One region of the Bradyrhizobium sp. BR 1432 genome, then DNA from elsewhere that is predicted to be linked to it. Evidence: riboswitches for the same ligand, from Rfam matches in the RefSeq annotation. Region 1 holds a riboswitch; the other holds the start of a gene.

Region 1 (14,322 bases):
TCCGGCTGCGAATTCCACGAAGAGATCATCCGCGGCGCCGGCAATCCCTTCTTTCTCGACGCGCTCAAGCGCGTGAACTCGATCAGACGCCTGTTCGCCTATCGCAGCTTCGCCGACCGCGACGGCATGCGGCGGCACGTGCGCGAGCATCTGCGCCTGCTCGACGTCCTGGAGACGCGGCGCTACACTGAGGCGGCCGACCTGATGGCCCGGCACCTGCAACGCCCGCTGGTGGCGGGCTTGTCGTGATGCGCGAACCAAATTGCTGCCATCCCAGCTTGATTCCGGTCAATCGCTCTCGCGTCTGTTGGTGCTAACGCGTCCCTGCGCATCGGCAGGGAGCGGACGTTCGTGTTCAACCGACGGCAGTTCATCACAACCGCGCTCGGGTGGTCCGCGGCTGCGGTCAGCGGCTCGCCTGCTGCAGGAGCAACGATGACCTACGACGAGGCGGTGGATGCATCACGGGCCCCACTTCAAGCCAGGCCGAGGGATCGCGAGCTCGTCCGATTTGCGACCCTGGCGGCCAACAGCCACAACACCCAGCCGTGGATCTTCTCTGCGCTCGGCAACGAAATCGTAATTGCCCCCGACTTCGCGCGCCGCTGTCCGGCCGTCGATCCGGATGACCATCATCTCTTCGTCAGTCTCGGCTGCGCTGCGGAAAACCTCATCCTCGCAGCTTCCACACTGGGTTGGCACGCCACTCCGTTCGTCGATGGCGACCGGATCGTGATCACGCTCGAAGAGGCCCCGCCGGCAGCATCGGAGCTGGCCGCTGCGATTCCCGTCAGGCAATGCACCCGTGCGACCTTCGACGGCAGGCCGGCCACACCGGAGATCTTGCGCCGGCTCGAGAACGCCTGTCGCGAACCGAACGTCGCGGCGATCCTGATGACCGAACGCGCCGCGATCGCTGAGGTCACCGACTATGTGCTCGAAGGCAACTCGGCGCAAATGCGCGACAAGGCCTTCATGCGCGAGCTCGTCAGCTGGATCCGCTTCAACGAGGCGGAGGCGCTCGCGACCATGGACGGGTTGTTCTCGCCCGCGTCGGGAAACCCGTCGCTGCCTTCATGGGCGGCGCGACCGCTTCTGAAACTCTTCTTCACCGAGAGCGGGAAAACAAGAAATACCGCGAAGAGCTCGAAAGCTCTGCGGGCGTCATCGTGCTCGCTGCCGATCGCAGCGACAAGTGGCATTGGATCGCGGTCGGCCGCGCCTGTCAGCGTTTCGGCTTGCAGGCGACCGCGTTGGGACTAAAATATTCCTTCGTCAACCAGCCGGTCGAGGTGGCAGCGCTGAGGCCGCAATTTGCGACGCGGCTCGGGCTGGGCGAACGGCGCCCCGACATCGTGATGCGCTTCGGGACCGGCCCGAACCTGCCGAAATCGCTGCGACGTCCACCAGAGCTGGTGATGCAATTCTAACGACGCAAGCCGCCCAGCGCCGGCGACTCGCCGGGCAGCATCGAGGAGTTGATGTCGCTGTCCATGCGTCCCGATTGCTGTTGGATGAATCCGGCACCGAACGACAGGCTGAGATTGGAGGTCGGCTTGAACTCGACACCCGCGAACGCGCCATAACCGGGCGTGGCGCTGGAGGTCAGCGGCGCCAGCGAGCTGCCGATGCCGTTGCCGAATTTCAGCGTGTCGAAGCCGGCGAAGAACGTGACGGGGATGCCGCCCGCCGTCTTGGTGTTGTAGCCGAACTGCGTGCTGTCATAGGACAGCGCGCTGAAATTGCCGGCCGAGCCGGCCTGATTGAAGCCGCTCAGACCAAAATTGCCGCGCTCGCTGCCGACGAAGAAACCGTTCGCATAGCTGGTACGCCAACCCGCATCGCCGGCATTGAAGCTCGAGAAGCCGCCGTAAGTATCGGAACTCTGCTCGGCACCACCACTGAGGCCGAAAGGCCCGCCGGGAATCCAATATCTCAGCGGCGCAACTTGCGCATGAGCCGGTGCGCCGGTGAGGCAGAGCACGGCGAGAGTTGCAAGAGCGCGTGAACGTGGGAAGTTGAACATCCAGGTTACCGTTGAGAGTTTTGCAAATTATACTCCTCGGACATCACCAATGCCAGCGGTGCGACCGCGCCGACGTCACGGCCCCGAGCCTCCCGGAGAGCTCCAGCTGATGCCCCACGATCCGCTGCTCACGCGCCTGACGTCCGCCTTTGCCGGGGTACCGGGCGTCGAGGCTGTCGTTCTCGGCGGCTCGCGCGCACGGGGCAGCGGGCACTTCACGTCGGACTACGATGTCGGCCTCTATTTCAAGACGGCGATCCCGCTGGATACCGAACGGTTGCTGGCCGCCGCAAAAGACATCGCCGACGATCCCGCAGCCACGACCGTGACGCCGGTCGGCGAATGGGGTCCGTGGATCGTCGGCGGCGCCTGGCTTTCAGTGGAAGGCCGCAAGGTCGACCTGCTCTATCGCAACGCCGACGCGGTCGAAGCGGCGATGGAATCCAGCCGCGCCGGCGTGGTCACCATGGATTATCAGCCCGGCCATCCGCATGGCTTCTGCTCGGCCATCTGGATGGGCGAGATCGCGTATTGTCAGCCTCTGCACGACCCGAAGGGTTTGATCGTTCATCTCAAATCAATCGCGCTTCCGTATCCGCAGGCTCTGCGCCGCGCCCTGATCCGGCGCTTCCAGTGGGAAGTCCTGTTCAGCATCGAAAATGCCGAGCTCGCGGCGGCACGTGACGAGCGGACCCACATCGCGGGATGCCTCTACAGATCGCTCGCCTGCATTGCGCAGGTGCTGTTCGCCCTGAACGAACGCTATCTCATCAACGAAAAGGGCGCGCTCCAGGAGGCGGCTGGCTTGCCGCTGACGATTCCGCAACTGGAGGAGCAGGCAAACGAGGTCTGGCGGCTGATCGGCGACGGCACCTTTGCGCCCGCTTGCGAGGCCTTGCGCAGGATCGACCGGCAGCTGAAGGTGCTGACATCTTGAAAGCATGGAGAACCCGGTGACATCGGATAGTCCCGTCACTTACGAATTTGCAGGCAACATCGCCCGCATCACGCTGCGCCGCCCGCCCGTCAACGCGCTGAGCCTCGAGGTGATCCGCGCGGTGGTCGCGGCGCTCCGCCGCGCCGCGGACGATCCGGAGGCGCGCGTGGTCGTGCTGGCGAGCGCTATCCCTAAGCGCTTCTCGGCCGGCCTCGATCTCGACATCCTGCTCGGCAAGCCCGGCGCCGAGATCCGCGAATTCCTCCAGGCGCTCTATATCGACCTCTACGACGCGCAGTATCGGCTCGGCAAACCGTCGATCGCCGCCGTCGGCGGTGCGGCGCGGCGGCATGACCATGGCAGTGTCCTGCGATGTGGTGCTGGCGGCCGAGAGCGCGACGTTCGGCTATCCCGAGATCGACGTCGGCGTCATCCCGGCGATCCACTATGCCCATCTGCCGCGGATCGTCGGACGTCACCGCGCCTTCGATCTGCTGTTCACCGGCCGCGTCTTCAGCGCCGCGGAGGCGCGCGAGCTCGGCGTGGTCAACCGCGTCGTCGCCGACGCGGAGCTCGAGGCCGAGGTCGCAAGGCTCGCGGCGCAGTTCGCGGGAAAATCGGCGGCGGTGCTACGGATGGGCCGCGCCGCCTTCATGCGCCAGATCGATCTCGACTATCGGCGCAGCATTGCAAGCGCCGTCGACGATTTCTGCAATGTCGCGACGTCGGATGAGGCGCAGGAGGGCTTGAGAGCGTTCGTGGAGAAGCGGCCGCCGAAATGGTGAGGACGGCAGCTTTCAGGCGGTCTTGTCGACCGAAGACGAGGAGTTGGCCGGCGGATATTTCGTCACCGGCACCATGAAGGATTTCGTGCCGACCTGGTAGATGATCTTGCCGTTCTGCCCGTCATCGGTTGCGATCTGCGCCTGGCCGAACATGATGACGTTCTTGTAGACGGTGCCGGTGCCCTGGCGGGTGACGCCGTCGGTGGTGACGCTGACCTGGGCTTCCTTGCCGTTGACCGAGAGCACCTTGAAGCTCGCGCTCTTGCCGTTCTCGCTGGAATAGCCGCCCCAGCTTCCCATGAGGCGGCTGTCGGAAGCCGGCGGGTCCTGCTTCTCGAGGTTCGCGGTCTGCTTGCCAGCGCCCCCGAAGGAGAACAGCAGCACCATGTTCTTGCCGTCCTTGGTGCCGACCGTGACCCCGCCAAAGGTGATGAGCGTGCCCTTGACCTCGGCAAAGCCGCGCTCGGTGTGGCCGTTATGGGTGTACTCGACCTGCGCCCGGGCACCGCGGATGTTCACGACCTTGAAGCCGACGGGCTGGTTGTTGCCCACCCAATTGCCCTTCCAGTCACCAAGCAGCGCGCTCTGGTGATACAGCCGCTCGTTGGCGGGAGAAATCTGGCTGGTGCTCGACGTGACGATGGCCATGGTCTGCTCGGTGGACGGGTTCGACGAACCCGCTCTCGTTCGCGCGCCCGACAGCAAAGTCAAAACTGCGATCGGAAACGAACTGAAACAACCGGATTAGGGCCATGTGCCGGTTAACGAGCGGTTAAATTCAACCGTCGGGCGAGATGAGGCGAAAGGTCCCAACCGGCGTGCGCTATTAACGGCCCCAGCGGTCCGACCAGATCTTCTCGCCGATCATGCAACTGACGCGCGGCTCCTTGTCCGCAACCCGCATCACGGGGCGCTCCGGCATGCGGCCAGCGACCTCCATCAGCAGCTTGGTGCGGATCGCTTCCTTGAACTTGTCGCGATCCTTGATCGTGATGACGAAAGAGCCGGGACCGCCGATGACGCAGTCCTCGTAGTAGAAGTCGAGATTGTCGATATCCATGGTCGAATAGGACGGCTCCTTGACCATGATCGGCAGACCGTTGATGACGATGCCCTTCTCGAGCGCGGCATCGCGCGCCACCGTGACCGGGATGCCATTGTTGTTGGGGCCGTCACCGGAAATGTCGATCACGCGACGCAAGCCCCGATATGGATCCTCGTCGAACAGCGGCATCGCAAACGTGATCGCGCCGGAGATCGAGGTGCGCGAGGCACGCCGGATCGGCGTCTTCATGATCTCGGCGGCAACCGCATCCGCGGTCTCGGGGCCGTCGATCAGGCGCCAGGGGATGATGATCTTCTGGTCGCTGGAGGCGGCCCACTCGAAATAGGTTACCGCGATCCGGCCGTTCGGACCGAGCTTCAGCGCCTGGAGGAATTCTTTGGACTGGATCGCCAGCGCGTAGCCTTCGCGCTGGACCGCGAGCTCGTCCATGTCCATGGAGTAGGAGACGTCGACCGCGAGGATCAGTTCGACGTCGACCGTCTGTGCATCCTTGTCGGCAGCCAGCCGCTGCGGCTGATTCTCAAGCGGCTCGAATTTAGGTCCTGGCGCCGCGATGCCCGCGACGTCCCCTCCGGCAAGCACGCCGGCCACCAGCACAGCCCCGATCGAGAACAGCAAGCGCATCGCAGCGGTCTCCCGTCGTATGACGCGATGGTGACATGCAATCGCCTTGCCGCAAAGTGCGAAGATCGCTTGCGCTTCACATTCGAGTTAGGAACGACGTGCTCGCCGCCGTGTTGCCTCGCTTCGCGCGACTGGAACACACAGCGAGACCGGCACCGTCGTTCCAGAGCTCGCGACGCGCGCAGAATGACGCCTAGGGACAGCGCGGCCGGCCCACTTGTCCGCCGCAATTTCCATGCTAGGCTGGATGCACAGATGGGGATGGAGTCCCCGACAACCGCCCGGCGGTCGATGATCGTACTGGGCTGATGACTCCTGCTTGAGGTGGGGCAATCTTTGAGCCTCTGCCTTTGGTGGGAGCATGGACCGACCCGCCGATGGCGGGTTTTTTGTTGCCTGGTGGCGAAGGCAGGAAACTGGGCCAGCAAGCCAAGGCCAGGAGAAAGTGAAGACGTGACCACGACGACACCGAATGCTGCGCGCGCCACCTTACCCAGGGGAATCTGGGTGCTCGGCTTCGTCTCGATGCTGATGGACATCTCCTCCGAGATGATCCATGCGCTGCTGCCGGTCTATCTCGTCACCGCGCTCGGCGCCTCCACGCTCACGGTCGGCTTCATCGAGGGCATTGCCGAGGCGACCGCCTCGATCACGAAGATCTTCTCCGGCGCGTTGTCGGACTGGCTCGGCCGCCGCAAGCTGCTCGCCGCGCTCGGCTACGGGCTGGCCGCCTTCACCAAGCCGCTGTTTCCGCTCGCCCCGAGCGTCGGATGGCTGGTGGCGGCACGCTTCATCGACCGCGTCGGCAAGGGCATTCGCGGCGCGCCGCGCGATGCGCTGATCGCCGACATCGCTCCCATCGGCCTGCGCGGCGCGAGCTTTGGCCTGCGGCAATCGCTCGACACCATCGGCGCCTTCGTCGGGCCGCTCGCGGCCATCGGCATGATGTGGTGGACGGCTGACAATTTTACGATCGTGTTCTGGGTGGCAGTGCTGCCGGCCTTTCTGTCCTTCGGCCTGATCGCCTTCGCCGTGCACGAGCCGGAGCCGGATCCGAACCGAAAACCTGCAACGAACCCGCTCAATCTTGCCGCGATGCAGCAGCTCGGGGCAGTCTACTGGCGCGTCGTCGCGGTCGGTGTCGTGTTCACGCTGGCGCGCTTCAGCGAGGCCTTCCTGATCCTGCGCGCGCAGAACATCGGGCTCAACCCGATGTGGGTGCCGGCGGTGCTGGTGCTGATGAACGTCACTTATGCGCTGTCGGCCTATCCCGCCGGCGTGCTGTCGGACCGGATCAACCGCACCGGCCTGCTCGCGCTCGGCCTGGTCTTCCTCGCCGGCGCCGACCTCGCGCTGGCACTGCTCCCGAGCCTTGCAGGCCTCGCGCTCGGCGTCGTGCTGTGGGGGCTGCATATGGGGCTGACGCAAGGCCTGCTCTCGGCCCTCGTCGCCGATGCCGCGCCGCCGAGCCTGCGCGGCACCGCATTCGGCTATTTCAACCTGCTCACGGGCCTGGCCCTGCTGGCTGCGAGCGTGATCGCCGGCGCGTTGTGGGATGCCTATGGTCCGGCAGGCACGTTCCTGGCGGGACTCGGCTTTGCCCTGATCTCGCTCATGGGGCTGCTTGCCGTCGGCAACGGTCTGGCAGCGGAGCAAGAATGATGACGGGGAGGCTTTCGTCGTGCTGAGTGGGGTGCTTGCGATCATGATGGGTAGCGTGCTCGGCGGCTGTGCGCGCTATTTCGTGTCCGGCGCGATCGCGCGGCGATTGGGCGAGACGTTTCCGTGGGGCACCATGACCATCAATGTCACCGGCGCCTTCCTGATCGGCATTTTCGGCGCGCTCGCGACCCATCCCGGCTCGGCCTTCGCCACGCCCACCCCCTGGCTGTTCGCGGTGACCGGCTTTCTCGGCTGCTACACCACGGTGTCCTCGTTCAGTCTGCAAACCCTGACGCTGGCGCGGAGCGGCGAGCCGCTCTCCGCGCTCGGCAATGTCGTGCTCTCGGTCGGGCTGTGCCTTGCAGCCGTCAGTTGCGGCTTCCTCCTCGCGGACAGGCTTGGAGGATAGAAGCGCATGGCCGTCCCCTCCTCCGCCGAGCGCTGGCGTAGCGCGATACTCTACGCCTGGGTTGCCGCCGGCAGCATCGTCGGCGGACTGACCCGTTATCTGGTCGGTCTCGCGCTCGACACCGGACCGGGCTTTCCCTTCGCCACGCTGTTCATCAACGCCACGGGATCGCTGATCATCGGCTTCTACGCGGCGCTGACCGGCCCCGACGGCCGCATGCTGGCGCGTCCGGAGCACCGGCAGTTCGTCATGACCGGGTTCTGCGGCGGCTACACCACGTTCTCGACCTTCAGCCTGGAGACCTTCCGACTGCTCCACGGCGGCCTGAAGTACACGGCACTTGCCTATGTCGCAGCGTCCGTCATCTGCTGGCTGGTGTCGGCGTGGCTCGGGCATATGATGGCGAGCCGCTACAACCGCTTGACAAGGAGTTGACCATGCAAATCCCCGCTCAGGCCGTTTTGCTTCGGATCTTCATCGGCGAGAGCGACCATTTCGACGGCAAGCCGCTCTATGAAGCGATCGTGATGACCGCGCGCGAGCGGCACCTCGCCGGTGCCACCGTGCTGCGCGGTCCGATGGGCTTCGGCAAATCGAGCCGGCTGCACACTTCGAAGATCCTGCGACTTTCGGAAGACCTGCCGCTGCTGATCGAGATCGTCGACAGCGAGGACAACATCAACGCATTCCTGCCCATCCTGGATGGCATGATGTCGAGCGGCCTGATCACCTTGGAGAAGGTGCAGGTCCTACAATATGGTGCGAAGGCCGCGAGCTGATCGCTCCAGCAGGAACCCGAGCCCGCCGTGTCCGGGAGGCGGAATGAACGATACTGTTACCACACCGAAAACCAGGACGAAGACCAAGGTCGAGCGGCCGCGGCTGCACAAGGTCATCCTGATCAACGATGATTACACGCCGCGCGAATTCGTCACCATGGTGCTCAAGGCCGAATTCCGCATGACGGAGGATCAGGCCTACAAGGTGATGATCACCGCGCACAAGCTGGGCACCTGCGTCGTCGCCGTGTTCACCAAGGACGTCGCCGAGACCAAGGCGACGCGTGCCACCGATGCCGGCCGCGCCAAGGGCTACCCGTTGCTGTTCACGACGGAGCCGGAGGAATAAAGCTCAGCCCACCAGCGCGTGCGTTTCTTCGGCCAGCCCGTACACGCGCTGTGCCTTGGAAAATCCTGCGATCGGAAATTCGCCGAGCTCGTGCCAATCGTGGTGGCAGACATTGGCAAAACCTTCCGAGGCCACAACGGTCCGCCCCAGCCGCCCCGTGATCTTCTCCAGCCGGGCCGCGAGATTGACGGCGGGGCCGATGCAGGTGAAGTCCAGCCGGTTGCCGCCACCGATATTGCCGTAGAGGATGTTGCCGATGTGCAGCGCGACGCCAAAGCGGAAGCGCTCGACGACATCGCCGACCGGAAACGCGAGCTGCTCCACGCTGGCGCGCGATTCACGCGCCGCCTCCAGCACGCGCGCGCAGACATGGGCGGCATCGCCGACATATTCGTCGATCGGAAACACTGCGAGCAGGCCGTCGCCCATGAATTTCAACACCTCGCCGCCGTGGCCCCGGATCGCGGTGACCTGGCAATCGAAATAATGGTTGAGGATTGCGACCACCGTCTCGGCTGGCAGCCGGTCCGACAGCGCAGTGAAGCCGCGCAGGTCCGAGAGCCAGATCACCGCCTGCATGGTGTCGGTGTGTCCACGGCGGATCTGGCCGCCGAGAATGCGTGCGCCGGCGCGGTTGCCGACATAGGTGTCGAGCAGCATCTCGGCGGTGCGTCGCAGGCTGATGATCTCGCTGACGCGCGCGAGCGGCGCTATGATGCTTCGGATCGCCGCGATGTCGTCGTCGCTGAAGCCGCCGGGATACTGCGTGATCCAGCTCGTGGCGTGGATGGAGCCATCGAGAAAAGGCACCGGCACGGCAATATAGTCGGTCGCGCCTTCGGCGCGCATGTCGTCGAGGAACGGAAATCGCTTGCTGTCGGGATCGCTCGCGCGTCCCCTGACCTCCACCCCCTGCTCGAACACGATGCGGAGCGGGCTGCGGGCGAATTCGGGCGTCTCCAGGATCTCGAAATCGACGCTGCCGATTTCGACCTCCCCACCCTGCCGCCAGATGAAGTTGCGGCCGAAGATTTCCGGATGCAGCGTGCGGATGAAGATGCCGAACCGCCACACTGGCAGGCCGGCCGCGACCAGACGTTCGCAGAAATCGGCGATCATCTCGGCCGGCTCTAGCGACGACCAGGCACCGCCGATCAGCCAGTTGCAGATGCGCTGGAGCTCGGAGCTGTTCATGCCCGCATTTGCGGACGAAGTTGTGGGCCCGTCAAGCTGCGCGGTGGGCTAGTACCGCGACAGGGCGCGTTATCCGCGGTGTGCTCACCTCTCCCTACGGGAGAGGTGAAAGAACTAGCGTCCCACCTGCCCGCGATCGCGCAAAAAGTGATCCGCCAGCACGCAGGCCATCATGGCCTCACCGACGGGGACGGCGCGGATGCCGACGCAGGGATCATGGCGGCCCTTCGTGACGATCTCGGTATCAGTGCCCTTGCGATCGACGGTGCGGCGCGGCTGGAGGATCGACGAGGTCGGCTTCACGGCAAAACGCACCACCACCGGCTGTCCGGTGGAGATGCCGCCCAGAACGCCACCGGCATGGTTGGAGAGAAAGCGCGTGCCGTCATTGCCGGTGCGCATCTCGTCGGCGTTCTCTTCGCCGGTCAATTCGGCCGCGCCAAATCCGGCGCCGATCTCGACGCCCTTCACGGCGTTGATGGTCATCATCGCGGCCGCCAGATCGGAATCGAGCTTGGCATAGATCGGCGCACCCAGGCCCGCCGGCACGCCCTCGGCGACGACTTCGATCACCGCGCCGATCGAGGAGCCGCTCTTGCGGATGCCGTCGAGATAGGTCTCGAAGAAGGCGGCCTTGTCCTTGTCGGGACAGAAGAACGGATTTTTCCCGATCTCGTCCCAGTCCCATTTGGCGCGGTCGATCTTGTGCGGGCCGATCTGCACCAGTGCGCCGCGCACCTTGACGTCGGGCAGCACTTTTCGCGCGATCGCGCCGGCGGCAACGCGCGTGGCGGTCTCGCGCGCCGAGGAACGTCCGCCGCCGCGATAGTCGCGCAGGCCGTACTTCGCCTCATAGGTGAAGTCGGCATGACCGGGGCGAAACTTGTCCTTGATCTCGGAATAGTCCTTCGAGCGCTGGTCGGTGTTCTCGATCAGGAGCCCGATCGGGGTGCCCGTCGTCACCTGCACGCCGGTCTCCGGATGCGCCATCACGCCGGACAGGATTTTCACCTGGTCCGGCTCCTGGCGCTGGGTGGTGAAGCGCGACTGGCCGGGCCGGCGGCGGTCGAGATCGCCCTGGATGTCGGCCTCGGTGAGCGGGATCATGGGCGGACAGCCGTCGACCACGCAGCCGATCGCCACGCCGTGGCTCTCGCCGAAGGTGGTGACGCGGAACATGTGGCCGAAGGTGTTGAAGGACATCCGTCTCTACTCGTCAGTCAGTTCTGACTTGTGGTGGTAACGCGGGGGAACACCCGGGTCAAACACACACTCGGTGATTCCGGGGCGATGCGAAGCATCGAACCCGCAATGACCGCGTTCCAGGCTAACTAAACTTCTCCAGCCGCCGGTCGCGGAACACATAGACGGCGCCTTGCTCGATATAGAGCTCGGCGGCACCGGCGGGGGTCTCGATGCCCAAAGCCACCATCAGGGCCCGGCAGGTGCCGCCATGGGCGACCGCGACGGTATCGACCAGAAGCGACTCGTACCAATCGAGCATGCGCAGCTGCACCGCCGCATAGGTCTCGCCGCCGATTGGCGCGACCGTCCATTTGTCGGCGAGGCGCCTTGCATAGACCGCGGGATCGGAGGCCTCGCTTTCGGCCAGTGTCAGCCCCTCCCAGGTGCCGTAGCCGATCTCCCGCAGGCGGTCGTCGAGCGAATAATCGGCAAGCGGCAGTTCAAGCTTGCGGCGGACGAGTTCCATGGTCTGGCGCGCACGCCCGAGTGGGCTCGACACGTAGGGCAGCGCCGCCTTGTCCTTGCCGTCGCGCCTCAACAGATCGGCGAGAACGCCGGCTGCGTGCACGGCCTGTCCACGGCCACGTGCATTCAGTGGAATGTCCTGGGCGCCCTGGAGCCGCCCGAGCGCGTTCCACTCGGTCTCGCCGTGGCGCAGGAAATAGATCGTGGGCACGGGCATTGCGGTTCGAAGGCTAGTCTTGTTCGAGCATGATCTTATCGGAAAACCGGTTCCCACTTTTCCGGATCATGCTCTACCCGCCGAGTGAGATATCCGGCGCGTCTGGGCGCTTCATGCCGAGCACGTGATAGCCGGAATCGACGTGGTGCACCTCGCCGGTCACGCCGCGCGACAAGTCGGAGAGGAAATACAGCGCGCTGCCGCCGACGTCTTCGGTCGACACGTTGCGCCGCATCGGGGCGTTGTACTCGTTCCACTTCAGGATATAGCGGAAATCGCCGATGCCGGAGGCGGCGAGCGTCTTGATTGGACCTGCCGAGATCGCGTTGACGCGGATGTTCTTCTCGCCGAGATCGGCGGCGAGATAGCGCACGCTGGCTTCCAGCGCGGCTTTCGCCACGCCCATGACGTTGTAATGCGGCATCCATTTCTCGGCGCCGTAATAGCTGAGCGTGATGAGCGAGCCGCCATCCGTCATCAGCTTCTCGGCGCGCTGCGCCACCGCGGTAAACGAATAGCAGGAGATCAGCATCGACTTCGAAAAGTTCTCCTGCGTGGTGTCGACATAGCGGCCGTCGAGCTGCTCGCCATAGGCGATCGCGTGCACCAGGAAGTCGATCTTGCCCCACTTCTCCTTCAGCACCGCGAAGGCGGCGTCGATGGTCGCGGCATCCGTGACGTCGCAATGGCCGAGCACGAGACCGCCGACCTCCGCGGCGAGCGGCTCGACGCGCTTCTTCAGCGCATCGCCCTGATAGGTGAAGGCGAGCTCGGCACCGGCCGCGCGGCATGCCTTGGCGATGCCCCAGGCGATCGATCGGTTGTTGGCAACGCCGAGGATCACGCCCCGTTTGCCCTGCATCAGACCTGAATTCTGCGCCATTTTTTCAACGTCCCATCGAGCGGGTTAAGGTCTGGAGGTACACCAGCCCTCCTTCGCGGTACAGTCCTAATACGCGGCGTTAACGCTGTTTCGAGCACCGGAATAGCCGTTTCATTCGGGTGTTATGATCGTTGTGGCGCTCGCGCCGAACACCGGGACGTGAAAACCGCAATGAATGCGTTTCGCCAGAGTGTGGAAACCATGATCCCGGCGTTGCGCCGCTATGCCCGCGCGCTCACGCGCGATGCGGATGCGGCCGACGATCTGGTACAGGATACGTTGGTACGCGCGCTGCGTTCGGAGCGTCTGTTCCTCGGGGGCGACGTCAGGAGCTGGCTCTACACGATCCTGACCAACCTCAACAAGAACCGGCGGCGCTCACTGGCCAGGCGGCCGCAATTCATGCCGCTGACGGAGAACAACCCGGATGCCAGCGGGACTGAGGCCGAAGGGCGCGACATCGAGAAGGCGCTGGCGACGCTGGTCGAGGAGCAGCGTTCGGTGCTGCTGCTGGTGATGCTGGAGGGCATGAGCTATCGCGAGGTCGCCGACATTCAGGGCGTGCCGATCGGCACCGTGATGTCGCGCCTGGCGCGCGCCCGCGCCCACGTCAAAGCCTCGCTCGAGGGCGCGCGCCCGGCGCTCAGGCGGGTGAAATGATGGCAGGGCTGATGCATCTCGTGTTGTCCGCCCACACGCAGATGGAGCGAGCGGCGTTGAGCCACGAAGGACATTTTGGGCCGCAGAGCCAGAGACGACCGATATGAACGACCGCAACATTCCGATCACCGAAGACGAGCTGCACGCCTATGTCGACGGCGAGCTGCCGGCCGAACGTCGCGCCGACGTCGAGGCCTGGCTTGCCGCCCATCCTGACGAGGCCGAGCGTGTGCAGTCCTGGCGCGCCATGGCCGACATGCTGCACGCCCGCTACGACTTCGTCGCCCAGGAGCCGGTGCCGGCACGGCTGGAGCTCGAGCGGCTGGAGCGCCGACCCCGGCAATGGCTCTATGGCGCCGCCGCGGCTGTGCTGGTTGCTTTCGTCGCCGGCGGCACGACCGGTTGGATCGCGCATGGCGCCGCCAACGCGCCCTCGACCTTCCAGAGTTTTACGGCGGACGCGCTCGACGCCCACCGCCTCTACGTCGTCGAGGTCCGCCACCCCGTCGAGGTCGGCGGCAACGAGCGTGACCATCTCCAGGCCTGGCTGACCCGGCGCTGCGGCTGGACCGTGTTCGCGCCGAACCTGGAGGCGAGCGGGCTGAAGCTCGTCGGCGGCCGGCTCTTGCCGGGGCCGAAGGTCCGGCGTCGTTCCTGATGTATGAGGGCGCCTCGGGCGAGCGGTACACGATCTACACGGCCAAGACCGAGAACGGCGCGACGCAGATGCGCTACGCCAAAACGGACAAGGACGGGGCGCTGTTCTGGGCCGAGCGCGGCGTCGGTTACGTCGTCAGCGGCGGCGCCGACCGCGACCGGCTGACCAAGGTGGCGCAGGCCGTTTACGACCAGGCAGAGAAGCACGGTACCTAGACAACCCGCGCTATCGCGATGCCTCGATTCCGACATCGAAAATTTGGAATCAGGACATCGACGCGTCTCAGAATCGCACCGGATGATCACGCGAAAATGAGCAGCGTTCGATCCGCCGATCGACGCAGGCGGCCTCGATTGGGGTTTT
Region 2 (14,322 bases), on a different contig from region 1:
CGCCGGCTTCGTCTCGCGGATTCAGATAGGACGTGTATCCTTCGGTGGTCGGCCACAGCCGGGCGAACCAGCCGAGATCCTTCCTATGCGGCTTGCGCAGGACGTAGTTGGTTGCCTTATTGCCCTTACCTAGTTGGGCGCTGACCAGAACCCCACCTTTGAATTTCAGCCGCTTCAGATGATCCTCGATCTCCTCAAAATACGGATCGCTCAGTTCAGCCCGGAGCATTTCGAATAATCTGGAGAATCCTCGTGAGTTGAACCGTCCAATGTTCCGGTCGGCCAAGGCTCGGAGCTTCCGTAAGGCCGGAACGAAGATGTCCAATATTTCGACGGCATGCGACAGCGTGCCGGTAGGGTAGCGCGACATCGGCGACCAATAGTGCTTTCTTTCGGCTTTCAATGCCTCGACCACGATGTCGTATGCCCGTCTGAGAGTCGGCCCGTGCTGCAGGCAGTCTCGCAGCACGTCCTGGCGATATTCGATCACGTCGAGTTCGCAAACTCCGTTGAGCAGCCCGACCAAGGCCACTTCCAACAGGAAGGCGTCACCACCGGCCATCGTGTTCAAGAGGATATCAAGTCCGAGATCCTGGTTCAGGGCGGCATGATTCCAGGGCAAGGCTTGATTGAGATCCAGTCCCGGCTCCTTCTGCCGGGCATAGGATCGATCTCGCCGCGATAGCAGCAGCGTCGGGTCGAAATCGCGCTGGATACAGCAGGAACGCCTTCATGGCTTGATGCGCTCCTTTACGCGCTGATGCGTCAGACCGTATTTCTGGGCGATCGCCATCGCATAAGCCAGGCCATCGGCAGTCCGCCGCTCGATCTTGAACGTGCGGACTGCCGGCTGGTCCGGTACAACCGTGCTCACCATCGAAACGGTCTCCGGACCGAACGTCGACAGCTCGTCGACGAACGTGACCCAGACGCCGAGCACATCCATGGCCGCGAGCTTCGTCATGACCTTCTGACTGAGGAATGTCTCGTCGCGAATCGTCGTGGAGGTGAAGATCTCATTCAAAATCACGATGGAGCGCCGCGTGACCCGCTTCAGGATCGAACGGATCCGAACCAGGTCGTCTTCCAGTTTGCCGCGTAGGTTTTCGACCTTCTCTTCCCGTTCGAAGTGCGTGAAGATCTGGTCGACCAGGTAAAGCTTGGCCCCTCGCGCCGGGACCGGGCATCCCAGGCTTGCAAGATAGTGCAATTGTCCGACCATGCGGGCGAAGGTCGTCTTGCCGCCCTGATTGGGTCCGGACACCACAATGAGCCGCTCCCTGCCCGTCAGATCAAAATCGTTGCAGACAACCGGTTTCTGCTCACCGACGTGTTTCAGCGCGAGCGCAAGGTCGAACCCCTCCCGGCAATGGACCTGTTTGGAGTTGTCGGAAACCTCGGGCAGGCACAACCGTAGTCCGGCCTGTTCGAGCCTCGTCGTCTGTTTCAAGTAAGCGAGATAGAACTGGACGTCCCTATCGAATCCTACGATGGCCTTGTCGAGAAATTCGACTTGCCGAGCGCAGAACGCTAGCAGGCGAGCAAACGGCTCCGGATTGAGGCGCGCCACCAACTGAAGCACTTTGGCTTCGATGTGGTTCATGTCCTCCGGCGCATCGTTGAATTTCGAGCGGTAGTCTGTGGCGGCGCCTTGCTTGAATCTCGCGAACGTCGCCTCAACTTCCGCGCTGTAGTCCGGCTCATCCTGGAGGTTCTTCACCGTGAACGAGGCCTCACGTATCACGATGCCGTATCTGACCTGCGACAGTTGGTCAGAGATGCTCTTGGCTTCATCGCGGAGAGCAACGAAATTGTCCTGCGCAATGTAGCCGGTCAGATAGTCGCGAATGCTCAGGAGCGCTCGGGACTTCATCTGAGATCGCGTCAGATCCGTCGCCAATTGATCGACCGCATTGCAGTAGATCTCTATTGCGTGGAGAAACCACATCTGCTTGTGAAATCGGTCGTAGAGCTTGGCCGATAGCGCCTTGTGGATCCGGGCATCCCTCATTCGCTCGGCGAAGTGTCTGATGTTGTCGAGGAGAGCCGGGTCTTCGAGATCGCGGAAGACTTCGTGACGATATTCAATGGCTTCAACCCGCTGCAGCGGGACGTGAAAAACAGGCTTGATGGCGTATTCTTCAAAGCCGGCCGTTATCGCGGCCACCAGCTGATCCAGATTCAGATCAGCGAAGAATTCTGGCGCTGCACTTTCCGGAGCGGCCGTAGAGTCCTCGGGCCGATCGAAGAGGACGCTTGGCACGATATCCGGCGCGCTTGGATGGCGTTCGCGTCCGTCAGACTCGGCCGTAAGCGGTGGTTGGGGGCGCGGATAAGACACAATAAAACTCCTCCAAAGCCGTGCTTCGGTAGGAGTCATCAGCCCCTCGGGGCGGTTCAGGCGAACCCCATCGCCAACATTGCAAACGAGTATACGTCCGATCTGGTTCCGGTCAACGAGCCACTAGCCGCCCCTCCATTTTCTTGCCCCAAGCGGGCGGCGCAATTAGACTATGCACGATATCGACGGGGATGGAGTGCCCCCGAAACCGCCGCAGGCTGATGACTCCTACCGCGCACCATCTCGGTGGTAGGAGACACAATGGCCGGCGTTCCCTTAGGATCTGATGGTTGCCGGCCTTCGCAAGCGGAGCGCCCACGCGTGCTTTTTTCCGCGTCCATGGTCGTCTGCTCACGTAGCGAGGCGGACCAAGATGGGGGCACAGAGCCATGAGAAGCCTGGCACGCCCCTCATTCTTCCGGATGTTCGACCTCCTCATAACCAGCACGAATCCGGGCATGAAACGATCCCGCTGGACGCATGATGGTGTCGAATTCGAGCGGGAGCGCCATAGTTTTTCGAGCTCCAGACATGGAATCGTCATCGAGATCTTCACCTTGTCCCGGTCAGGTCGCCCCGGCTGGTCGCTGATGGTCACGAAGGAGTATTGGTGGGCCGGACCGGAGGCTACGCCGTTCAAGAACTTGCGATGGGCGCGCCCCCTCGGCGGCCAGCGAAGCGACCTGTTCGACTGGCTGCGCGCGCAGGAGGCGGCACTCGAACGCTCGCTGTCGCTTGAGATGCCCCGCGACCAGGCCGAAGCGAATTCGCGGTCGATGCACGCCGACAATTCCGAGCACTCTTCACTCACCTGGAGTTCGGTCGATCATGGAGACAAAGATGAATAGTCCGCTTCCGGCCATCCAAGCTCTCGATGCATTCGAAATTCTCGAACTCGCGCGGCTATCCCACGCTTCGCGTCGTGGCAAGGCTCGACAATGGGCACGCCGGCACGGCTTCGGTGCCGTCCGGCGCCTCGACTGGACGCTACGAAGCGCTGGAGCTGCGCGATGGCGATATGGCGCGGTACGGCGGCAAAGGCGTGCTCAAGGCCGTTTCTCACGTCAATGGGATCATTCGGGATCGCCTCATGGGGATGGCTGCCTGCCCCCAGGAGCCCATCGACACGGCATTGATCGTGCTCGACGGCACCGAGAGCAAGATCAAGCTGGGTGCGAATGCGATCCTTGGTGTCTCCATGGCCATCGCGCGTGCCGCGGCTTCGGCGGCAGGTGTGCCGCTCTACTGCTATCTGGGCGGCGTCTCAGCAACGAGGCTCCCCGTCCCCATGATGAACGTCATCAACGGCGGGCGGCATGCCCAGAATTCGCTCGACTTCCAGGAATTCATGATAGTGCCCCATGGCGCCCCAAACTTTGCGGAAGCCGTCCGCTACGGGGCCGAGACCTTCCACGCGCTCCACGAGCTCCTACACAAGGCGGGGCACTCGACTGCGGTCGGCGACGAGGGAGGGTTTGCGCCCAACTTGAGGACTATCGAAGAGGCTTGCGAATTGATCGTTGAAGCGATCCGCAAGACGGGGTTGCAGCCCGGCACCGACGTTGCCCTTGCCTTCGATCCCGCAGCCAGCACCTTTGCAAATGATGGCAAGTACGTCTTCGCCAAATCCGGTGACAAGACCCTCTCGCGAGACGAGCTGCTTTCTCTCTACAACGGCCTGTTAGACGCTTATCCTATCGTTTCGATCGAGGATGGATTCGCCGAGGATGACTGGGACGGATTCCGCCTGCAGATGGCCGCTTGCGGCGACCGAATCCAGATCGTCGGCGACGATCTTTACGTCACCAATCCTCGTTTTATCCAGAAGGGTATCGATAGCAGAGCGACCAATGCGGTTCTGATCAAGCTGAACCAGATCGGCACGGTTACCGAGACCATGAAGGCGGTGCAGATGTGCCGCGATGCTGGTTGGGGCTACGTAATCTCGCATAGATCGGGCGAGACCGAGGACACGTTCATTTCCGACTTTGCGGTTGCCATGGGCGGTGGACAGATCAAGGCTGGATCACTGTCCCGCAGCGAGCGGCTCGCAAAATACAATCGCCTGCTCGAAATCGAGCGCGAACTTGGCCCTGCGGCGGTCTACGAAAGCCCATTTCTGACGCATTAAGGCGGAGCGAATGCACCTACGGAGCTGTCCGCGAGTTGCGATTCATCTATTTCGGCGTGGTAGCCGCACGAAGATCGTGGTGCCCAGGGGCGGAATCGAACCACCGACACTGCGATTTTCAGTCGCATGCTCTACCAACTGAGCTACCTGGGCGTGCTCCAAGAGAGGGGCCAAAGCCCATCGAGCGGGCGGTTTATAGTGGGCTAGAAGCGGCCTGTCCACCCGGCTTCGCCTGAAGGCTGCGCCGGGCGTGGCCCGGCTGTGCACAAGGTGGGGCGGGCTCGCCGCGGCTGGCACGCGGCGCTTCTTGAGCTCACCAAATCATTGATATCGCTTGTTATTCCACGTCATCGGTCTCGTCGTCGCGGCCGGGGATGACGTAGGAGCCTTTCAGCCAGCGGTTCAAATCGACGTCGCGGCAGCGCGAGGAGCAGAACGGGCGGGTGGCCTCTGACTGCGGCTTGCCGCAGATCGGGCAGGTCTTGAGGGGGGCGGCGGGCGTTTTGACGTGATCGTTCATGGTCGGAGCAGCTTACACGAGGTGAGGCAGGTCAAGCGCCGGCCGGCAAACGAGTTCCTCGGGCGAGGGCGCATGCATGGGGTTGTTTTCGCGTTTTTTGTCGGCGGCGCTGTGGTGCTCACACCGCGGTGCCGTTGAGCCAGCCGAAGCGGGTCGGAAAGCCCTCGCCGCCGAGCAGGGCCGTGGTCTCGTACAGCGGCAGGCCGACCACGTTGGTGTAGGAGCCGACCATCTTGACCACGAACGAGCCGGCGATGCCCTGCACGGCATAGCCGCCGGCTTTGCCGCGCCATTCGCCGGAGCCGATATAGGCCTGGATGTCGTCTTCCGAGAGGCGCTTGAATCGGACGCGGGTCTCGACCAGGCGCTGGCGGAAGGCCTCGCGCGGCGTCACGAGGCAGATCGCAGTGTAGACCCGGTGGTTGCGGCCCGACAGCAGCCGCAGGCACTGCGCGGCTTCGTCGACGAGGTTGGCCTTGGGCAGGATGCGGCGGCCGACCGCCACCACGGTGTCGGCAGAGAGGATGAAGGCGCCGCGCAGCTCGTCATCCAGCTGCACCGATTTCAGCGCCGCATCGGCCTTGGCCCGGGCGAGGCGGTTGGCGCAGGCGCGCGGCAGCTCGCCCCGCTTCGGCGTCTCGTCGACGTCGGCCGGCCGGAGCGCATCCGGCTCGATGCCGGCCTGGTTGAGCAGCGACAGGCGTCGCGGCGAACCGGAGGCAAGTACGAATTTGGGGCGGCCGAGCATCAGGTGATTTGGGGGATGAAGCAGGGAGTGAATTTCGCGCGGAACCTATCGGAAGGGGGCCGGTTTCACAACCCGGGAACCGGAGGTTTGGTGATTCGAGGTTGCCAACACGCGTGTGCCTGCGCTCTGTGACGCGGGTGTTACGGTCGCCGCATGCTACCCGCTCGCCGCACCCGCCTTTGCGAATCGCCGGCGGATGCGCATCAAGAGCTGATCGCAGACCTCGCGATAGGCGGCGAGCTTCTGGTCACGGCTGCCTTCGATGGTGGTGGGATCCTGCGTCGGCCAGTATTCGACGTCGGCGGCGAGCGTGCGGGTCAGCTCCAGTGCCCTGTGGTGCGCCTCCGGCGACAGCGTGATGATGAGGTCGAAGTTCAATCCCTCCCAGTCCTCCAGCTCCTCGAAGGTCTGCGGCCTATGGGCGGAGATGTCCTGGCCGAGCTCGGCCATCACGGACACCGCAAACGGATCGAGGTCGCCCTTCCTGGTGCCGGCCGACCTCACGTAGAGGCCCTGCGGAAACATGTGCTGCAACAGGCTCTCAGCCATCGGCGAGCGCACGCTGTTCATCGCGCAGGCGAACAGCACCGATTGCGGATCGCGTGCGCGTGGGGGCGCAGCCATCCGCTTTTATCCTTTCCAATGCAGGACGGTAATGAGCGTGAACAGCCGGCGCGAGGTCTCGAAGTCGACCCGCACCTTGCCCTTCAGCCGCTCCTGGAGCGTGCGCGATCCCTCATCATGGATGCCGCGGCGGCCCATGTCGATGGCCTCGATCTTGTCCGGCGTCGCGGTCCGGATCGCCTGATAGTAGCTGTCGCAGATCATGAAATAGTCCTTCACGATCCGCCGGAACGGCGTCAGCGACAACAGATGCGCGACGACAGGCGTGCCGTCCTCGCGGCGGATGTCGAACATCAACCGGTTGCCGGTGATGCCGATATGCAGCGTGAACGGGCCCTGCCCGTCGGCGCCGTCGGGCGCGAACAAATTCTGCTCGATCAGGTCGTAGATCGCGATCGCGCGCTCGTGCTCGATGTCAGGCCCGGAACGGCCGATCGAGTCCTCGTCGAGCGTGACGCCGACGATGCGATTGTTGGAGTCGTCCTGTTCGGGCGGCTTTGTCATGACAGATTGAGGCGCAATCCAATCGAGCGCGAATGGGCGTCCAGCCCCTCCGCCTTGCCGAGCGTCATCGCGGCCGGGCCCAGCGCACGCAGCTGATCCGGGCCGCATTTCAGGATCGAGGTGCGCTTCATGAAGTCGTGCACCGACAGCCCTGAGGAGAATCGCGCCGAACGCGCAGTCGGCAGCACGTGGTTGGAGCCACCGACATAGTCGCCGATCGCCTCCGGCGTATGCGCCCCCAGGAACACCGCACCGGCGTTGCGGATCTTTGCGGCGAGCGCATCGGGATCAACAGTCATGATCTCGAGATGTTCGGCGGCGATCGCGTCCGCGAGCGGGATGGCGTCAGCAAGATCCTTGACCATGATGATGGCGCCGAAATCGGCCCACGAGGCGACTGCGATCGCGGCGCGCGGCAGCGTCTTCAGCTGCGCTGCGACCGCCTTCTCGACGTCGGCGGCAAGCCGCGCGGAATCGGTGATCAGGATCGATTGCGCGCTGGCATCGTGCTCGGCCTGTGCCAGCAAGTCCGCGGCGATCCAGTCGGCATTGCCGGTGTCGTCGGCGATCACCAACACCTCGGAGGGACCGGCGATCATGTCGATGCCGACCTTGCCGAACACCAGCCGCTTGGCGGCAGCGACATAGGCGTTGCCCGGGCCAACGATCTTGGCGACCGGCGCGATCGTCGCGGTGCCGTGCGCGAGCGCGGCCACGGCCTGGGCGCCGCCAACCCGGTAGATCTCGGTGACGCCGCCGAGCGAAGCCGCCGCCAGCACCAGCGGATTGAGCTTGCCGTCGGGCGAGGGCACCACCATGACGAGCCGCGCAACGCCGGCGACCTTCGCAGGCACGGCGTTCATCAACACCGAGGACGGATAGGCCGCGGTACCGCCGGGCACGTAGAGGCCGGCGGATTCGATCGCGGTGTAACGCCAGCCGAGCTCGACGCCGAGCGGGTCGGTAAAGCGTTCGTCCGCCGGGAGTTGGCGGCGGTGATAGGTCTCGATGCGGTCGCGCGCGAGCTTCAGCGCATCCAGCGTCGCGGCATCGCAGGCCTTTGTCGCGGCTTCGATCTCGGCGGCGGTGACGCGCAGCCCCGATGCATCCAGCGTCAGCCGGTTCGAACTTTGCCGTGGCCTCGAGCAGGGCTGCATCGCCCCGCCTGGCGACATCGTCGACGATCGCGCGCGCGGCGGCCTCGACGTCGGCCGAGACCTCGCGCTTGGCGGCGAGGAAGGCCGCGAATCGCTGGTCAAAATCGGCGCTGCTGCGGTCGAGACGAACGGGCATATTGGCTTGGCTTCTGGCTGGTCTTTTGGGGGGATTGGCTCACCCGCCCCCCTGCTCAATGGCGCGGCCGGGAAGCGGCGTCAACCCTTGGGCCCGGCCGTTCCCCTCCGGCGTCGTCCTGGCGACGGCCAGGACCCATTACCACCAGCGGATGTGTGGAGGCGCAATTGGGCCACATCTCGTTTCAACAACGAAGCCTTGGGGTTATGGGTCCTGGCTTTCGCCAGGACGACAGCGGATTGCGTGGCCTTGGCATGCCACCTCACCCCTCCCCCGCGATCCCTGGTCCCGTTCCCAGCGCGTCCGCCCCGAGGTCGGTCAGCTCGCATTCCAGGCATTCGACGTCGAGGCGGATGGCGCCGCCCTGGGCGAACAAAAGCAGGGCGCTGCCGCCGGGCTCCTCGCTGCGGCCGTCCTGGGGGTGAAACTCGATGCCGACGAGGTCCAGGATCTCGTCCGGCGTGGCGAGGTCGATGTTGCGCGATTTGCAGGCAAGCACGCGATCGAAGCGGAGCGCGGCAACCAGCCGGCGCGGCTCGGCCTCGCCTTCCAGCGTCTGCTCCCAGTCCAGCCGGCTCATGCCGATGACAAGCCGCTTCTCGCTCTGCCGCCAGATGATGTCGGAGGCCTGGACACGGGCGTCCTGGACATGGGTCGAGATCACCGCGAGATCGTCAGCATCGAGTGCGATCAGTTTGAGTTGGGGACACATCGCCGGCGCTTCTCCTTCAGGGCGGACAGGACTCAACGCGCGCGGGCGCCGAAATTTCCGCTGCAAGCTAACTGTCCCGTACACTTGAGGCTATTGATATCCTCCCATCTCCAGCACGTTCAGCGGATAGCCCTCCCGGGCGACGCAACCCTCACCCGTCTCGCCGCTACGCCATAGCCGATGCGAAGCATCGGCGTTCTAAGGACGGCGGCCGAAGGCCGCCTATGCCACCCTCTCCCGCAAGGGGAGAGGGTAAGAGTCGTGAAGCTCACTCTTTGAAAAAGGCCAGGAGGTCCGCGTTGATGGTCTCGGCGTGCGTGGTCGGCATGCCGTGCGGGAAGCCCTTGTACGTTTTCAGGATGCCCTTCTTCAGCAGCTTGGCCGACAGCGGCGCGGAATCGGCGTAAGGCACGATCTGATCGTCATCGCCGTGCATCACCAGCACCGGCACCGTGATCTTCTTCAAATCCTCGGTGAAGTCGGTCTGCGAGAACGCGACGATGCCGTCGTAATGCGCTTTCGCGCCGCCCATCATGCCCTGGCGCCACCAGTTCTGGATCACCGCCTCCGACGGCTTGGCACCGGGACGGTTGTAGCCATAGAAAGGACCCGCGGGGAGGTCGCGATAGAATTGCGTACGGCTAGCGGCGAGTTGCGCCTGGAGACCGTCGAACACGCTCTTCGGCAGGCCGCCGGGATTGGCAGGGGTCTGCACCATCAGCGGCGGCACAGCGGACAGGATCGCCGCCTTCGCGACGCGGCTTTCGCCGTGACGCGCGATGTAGTGCACGACCTCGCCGCCGCCGGTGGAGTGGCCGACATGAATGGCGTTCTTGAGGTCGAGATGCGCGGTGAGCGCGGCAAGGTCGTCGGCGTAGTGATCCATGTCATGGCCGTCGGCGACCTGCGTCGAGCGGCCGTGGCCGCGGCGGTCATGGGCGATGACCCGGTAGCCGTGCGTGACGAAGTACAACATCTGCGCGTCCCAGTCGTCGGCCGAGAGCGGCCAGCCGTGGCTGAACACGATCGGCTGGCCCGAGCCCCAGTCCTTGTAGAAAATCTCGACGCCGTCTTTGGTGGTGATGGTGGGCATGGATTGCTCTCTTTCGGTGAAAATCATCTGCGCGACGCGCGAACAAGCACGCGCCGATGATCCGCAGATAGTTGCGCGAGACTCCGAATGCGATGCATCGCGTCAACTGGGAACGTTGAGAATCGTGTGATCAGGCAAACGCCATCGGCCTGAAGCGGCGCCAGGCGCCGATGGTCAGTAGCACGAAGAACACCAGCACGATGCCCTGCACCACGGCGAAGACCGGCCCCGACGGCGGCGCCGGCGGCACGGCGGGTGCAAGCGCGGCGAGCGCCGGCACCTTCAGGAACGACTGGATCACGAGCACGAAGACGTTGAAGTAGAGCGAGACCATCGCGGTCACGATGTAGACCGGGCGCCAGACGCCTTGGAGCTTCATGCCGTAGAGCGCGATGCAGGCGATCGCGAGCAGCACCAGCGAGATGATACCGATGATGTGCGAGGGCAGCAGCTCTTTGAAGGGAAACAGGAAGCCGGTTGCGCTGGTGAGGATCGTGAACAGCAGGAAGATCGCGGTGAGGCCGGGCATCGACTTCGAGCCGAGCAGGCCGAACATCACGACGAGGCCGGCGGCGATGGCGATCAGGCTGATGATGACATGGATCAGTGTAAGCGCGGGCAGGCTCAATCCAAGCACCATGGCATCTCTCCTACTCTCCGCATTGAGACGATCAGAGTAGTATGACGGTCCTCATGGGATTGTCACGTGCGTTGGTGTCCCACATGTGCGCGCAGCCATGCGTCATCGTGCGAATTGACAAACGCATGTTCCGATTTCTTGCAGCGCTGTCACGAACGACGGCAGTTTGTAGCCCGGATGGAGCGCAGCGAAATCCGGGGATCTCGCTTGTAGATGCTGCTGTCCCGGATTACGCTTCGCTCCATCCGGGCTACGAGCTTTCAATCGATCGTTGCAACATCGGCCCGCGATCGGCGGGCCGATGCGACGCGGCTCACACTTCCTTGGTGTCGAAGATCAGGAGGTCGGCACCGCCGCTGGCGAATTTCGGCACGTCAGCGCCGGTCGCCTTGCCTTCCGGGCTGCCGAATGCGGCCTGGATGTCGGCCACGCTGTCAAAGGTGAGAACGGCGACGAGATGAATTCCGGAAGGCCCAGTGGGGGAGCTGACCGGTCCCTTGCTGACGGCGTATTTCTTCAGGCCGGGAAGTTTCTTCGCGAGTGGAATGTGCGTCTCGGCATAGTACTTGTCGAAGGCAGCAGCATCCTTGGGCGTTTTGTAGAGCACGACGATTTCAGCCATTTAGTCCTCCCAATGAATCTTTTGTTCGTTCCACGAGCAATACGCCTCGCGACGAGGGGATAGTCTGCACCAAGCGGCGCGATGGCAAGCCACATTCGTCTTGCCATTCCCTTGTCTTGTCCTTGCCTAAAGCGCCGGTTTTGCGGCGTCGCCGAGATAGCCGTGCAAGGAGGCCACGACCTGCGCGCCTTCGCCGATAGCGCCGCCGACGCGCTTGACCGAGCCGGAGCGGACGTCGCCGACGGCGTAGACGCCGGGCACCGAGGTCTCGAGCGGCGCCACCAGCTTGCCCTGGTTCTGCTCGGACTGCGCGCCTGTCACGACGAAGCCGCCGCGATCGAGCGTGACGCCGCAGCCGTCGAGCCAGGAGGTTGCGGGATCCGCGCCGACGAACAAAAAGAGATTGCGGATATCGGCGGCGTCCTCGTCGCCCGACAAGCGACTCTTCCAGCGGATGCGCCGCAGCAGCGCGGCCTCATCGCCTTCGAGCGCCGTGATCTCGGTGTTGAACATCAATTCGATGTTCGGCGTCGCTTCGATGCGCTCGATGAGATAGCGCGACATGCTGGCCCCCAAGCCGCCGCCACGGATGATCATCAAGACTTTCTTCGCATGACCCGACAGGAACACGGCGGCCTGGCCTGCCGAATTGCCGGCACCGACCAGCGCCACCTCCTCGCCGGCGCAGAGCCGCGCCTCGACCGGCGAGGCCCAGTACCAGACGCCGCGTCCCTCGAACTTGTCGAGGTTCGCGATCTCCGGCCGGCGATAACGCGCGCCGCTCGCGACCACCACCGCGCGTGAGCGCAAGGGATCGGCGCCGTCGAGTGCCACCGAAAATGCGCCGTCCTTGCGCGTGCAGTCGAGCGACTTCACCGTCACAGGAATCATGATGTCGGCGCCGAACTTCTGGGCCTGGGTGAAGGCGCGCGCGGTCAATGCCTGGCCGGAAATGCCGGTCGGAAAGCCCAGATAGTTTTCGATGCGCGCGCTGGCGCCGGCCTGGCCGCCGAACGCGCGGGTGTCGAGCACGGCGACGGACAAGCCTTCGGACGCCGCATACACGGCGGTAGCGAGCCCGGCCGGTCCGCAGCCGACGACAGCAACGTCGTAGATGCGGTCACCCTTTGCTCCGCCGATCATGCCGATGGCGCGCGCAAGCTCGGTTTCATCGGGATTGCGCAGCACCGCGCCGCTCGCGGCGACGACCAGCGGCCAGTCCTCCGGCTTGGGCGAATAGCGCGCGATCAATTCGGCCGCATCGCGATCGTTTTCGGGATCGAGCAGATGATGCGGCTGGCCGTTGCGGGTGAGAAAGCCCTGCAGGCGCACCACGCCGGCCGAATGCGACGGACCGATCAGCACGGGACCGCCGATGCCGCCCTGGATCAGATTGACCCGGCGCAGGATCAGCGCCCGCATGATGCGCTCGCCAAGCTCGGCCTCGGCGACCAGCAGCGCGCGCAGCCGCTCCGGCGCCAGCAGCAGCGTCTCGACATCGCCCTCTGCGCGGCCGTCGACCAGCGCCGGCTGTCCCGAGAGCTGGCTGAGCTCGGCCAAAAATTGCCCCGGCCCCTGGTCGATCACCGGGGTGACATGGCCAAGGCCATCGCGCTGGGTGATGGCGACATGGCCCTTCAGCACGACGAACATGCCGGGTCCCGGCTTGCCAGTCTCGAACAGGAACTCGCCGTCGGCATAGCGGCGGACCTCGCCGAAATGCCTGATACGTTCGATCTCGGCAGGCGTCAGCGCCGGAAAGGTCTGCTCGGGGCGGGTGAACCGCGACATCAGCGCGTCGCGATCGGTTCGTTGCTGTCCGTCCTGCCCCATTGCCACTGTCATGCACTCCAAAATGTTAGCCGTCGGCCTTGCCGGCGGGCCCCTCATTCAGGGACTCGTCGTCGTTGTGCGAGGGCTCGGCCATTGCGGCGCGTTCGCGCGCCTGCACCTTCCGCCGCTTCAGGTTTTCGCGCAGGGCGGATTTCAGCCGGTCCTGTCGTCCGTCATGGCCGCGTGCTGCGGCTTTATCGGTCTCGTCGATCATCATCCGGGCTCATCAAGAAGGGGCCGCGTCGCGGTTTAGCATGCCCAAGGAATACGACAGCTCAAGAGGCCCGCGCGATCCGATCGTGCGAACTTCAAAATGGGCCGAATCTGACCGCACAGCCAACTGGCCAATTGGCTGGGGACGGCACTGGGACCAAAATCGTCCAAAATCGGTCATTTCGGGGCAAAAAGGCCGTCTCCGCCAGGCAGCGGGCCGATTTTCTCGATTTGGCGGGGCCGGCAAGCTTGCACATGAGGGGGCCTTGTGGCATCCATCGCCCCGCTTGGCGGGCCCAGTCGCGGCCCGATTCTGTGCCAGCATTTGCTGCCGTAGCTCAGTGGTAGAGCACTCCCTTGGTAAGGGAGAGGTCGACAGTTCAATCCTGTCCGGCAGCACCAGTGTTCCACACATGACAAGGCGTTCTCGCGGCGTGAAGTGCCCGAGTTTTGCTCTATTCCGTGCCCCTCTTCGGTGAAGAGGGCGCAGGGAAGGCCGGGTGCCGGCTGGCACCCATGGTCCGCTGCGCGAAGAATTTGCACACGCAAATGCGCAGGCGGAGAACAGGTGGGCCGGAAAACACCCGGCCTTCCCTGCGCGATGGTTTGACGGCTTATGCCTGCTCTCCCCGGAGCCGAGTTCCTTCTGGCCTCCGTCACCTTGCGAATTGACGATGCGTCGCGACCCGGTTGAGCCCAGAAGCATCTCCGCAAGGCTTGACCGTAGCAACGACGGTCAGGACCACATGGTTTTGCCGTACGCAGCGATCCGGCTTCGCCCATAAGGCTCCGCCGGACCAGAGGCGCCGTCCGTCCGCACGCAGAAAGGACCTCACGAGGTTCATCTCGCCCTGGCCCCACCTTCGCGTGCCCGACGCTGCCGCGTCCACCGCACCCCGGTCCACGTTTCGTTACGACGTACGATCGTCCCTCTCCCCGGACCGGGATGACAGGGAGAATGCCGAAATTCCGAATTTCGGTAAAGTGGAATATTTTTGTGGCGGGGGATTGACGGGATTTTGCGGGAGGCGAGTGTGTTGCCCGACGG

The links. A riboswitch is a leader RNA that binds a small molecule or an ion and turns the genes downstream of it on or off. The one in region 1 is predicted to bind fluoride.
Region 2: it holds a riboswitch for fluoride, as region 1 does, so the genes downstream of both, ACSKB8_RS06415 (MutS-related protein) here and ACSKB8_RS44110 (MFS transporter) in region 1, are expected to answer to the same signal.

What each region holds. Positions count from the first base shown of each region.
Region 1 is NZ_JBPUGF010000004.1:658,041-672,362, reverse strand. Features, by position in the region: gene ACSKB8_RS44150 (FCD domain-containing protein) at 1-249, shown strand, start outside; gene ACSKB8_RS44145 (hypothetical protein) at 1,077-1,430, shown strand; gene ACSKB8_RS44140 (hypothetical protein) at 1,427-2,026, opposite strand; gene ACSKB8_RS44135 (nucleotidyltransferase domain-containing protein) at 2,136-2,963, shown strand; partial or broken gene ACSKB8_RS44130 (enoyl-CoA hydratase-related protein) at 2,968-3,246, shown strand; gene ACSKB8_RS44125 (enoyl-CoA hydratase/isomerase family protein) at 3,320-3,748, shown strand; gene ACSKB8_RS44120 (hypothetical protein) at 3,761-4,396, opposite strand; gene ACSKB8_RS44115 (DUF1194 domain-containing protein) at 4,575-5,438, opposite strand; fluoride riboswitch at 5,687-5,763, shown strand; gene ACSKB8_RS44110 (MFS transporter) at 5,892-7,100, shown strand; gene crcB (fluoride efflux transporter CrcB) at 7,120-7,509, shown strand; gene crcB (fluoride efflux transporter CrcB) at 7,516-7,944, shown strand; gene ACSKB8_RS44095 (DUF190 domain-containing protein) at 7,947-8,288, shown strand; gene clpS (ATP-dependent Clp protease adapter ClpS) at 8,332-8,637, shown strand; gene ACSKB8_RS44085 (adenylate/guanylate cyclase domain-containing protein) at 8,641-9,831, opposite strand; gene aroC (chorismate synthase) at 9,946-11,034, opposite strand; gene ACSKB8_RS44075 (histidine phosphatase family protein) at 11,159-11,758, opposite strand; gene fabI (enoyl-ACP reductase FabI) at 11,832-12,641, opposite strand; gene ACSKB8_RS44065 (sigma-70 family RNA polymerase sigma factor) at 12,813-13,301, shown strand; partial or broken gene ACSKB8_RS44060 (anti-sigma factor family protein) at 13,405-14,174, shown strand.
Region 2 is NZ_JBPUGF010000003.1:1,318,992-1,333,313, forward strand. Features, by position in the region: gene ACSKB8_RS06410 (MutS-related protein) at 1-622, opposite strand, end outside; gene ACSKB8_RS06415 (MutS-related protein) at 731-2,341, opposite strand; fluoride riboswitch at 2,364-2,425, opposite strand; fluoride riboswitch at 2,520-2,579, shown strand; gene ACSKB8_RS06420 (hypothetical protein) at 2,764-3,189, shown strand; gene eno (phosphopyruvate hydratase) at 3,216-4,472, shown strand; tRNA gene ACSKB8_RS06430 (tRNA-Phe) at 4,550-4,625, opposite strand; gene yacG (DNA gyrase inhibitor YacG) at 4,810-4,992, opposite strand; gene ACSKB8_RS06440 (Maf-like protein) at 5,111-5,740, opposite strand; gene ACSKB8_RS06445 (low molecular weight phosphatase family protein) at 5,897-6,364, opposite strand; gene ACSKB8_RS06450 (UPF0262 family protein) at 6,371-6,868, opposite strand; partial or broken gene hisD (histidinol dehydrogenase) at 6,865-8,161, opposite strand; gene ACSKB8_RS06460 (DUF2948 family protein) at 8,424-8,873, opposite strand; gene ACSKB8_RS06465 (alpha/beta fold hydrolase) at 9,142-9,966, opposite strand; gene ACSKB8_RS06470 (hypothetical protein) at 10,097-10,606, opposite strand; gene ACSKB8_RS06475 (EthD family reductase) at 10,920-11,228, opposite strand; gene ACSKB8_RS06480 (FAD-dependent oxidoreductase) at 11,355-13,061, opposite strand; gene ACSKB8_RS06485 (hypothetical protein) at 13,087-13,275, opposite strand; tRNA gene ACSKB8_RS06490 (tRNA-Thr) at 13,602-13,676, shown strand.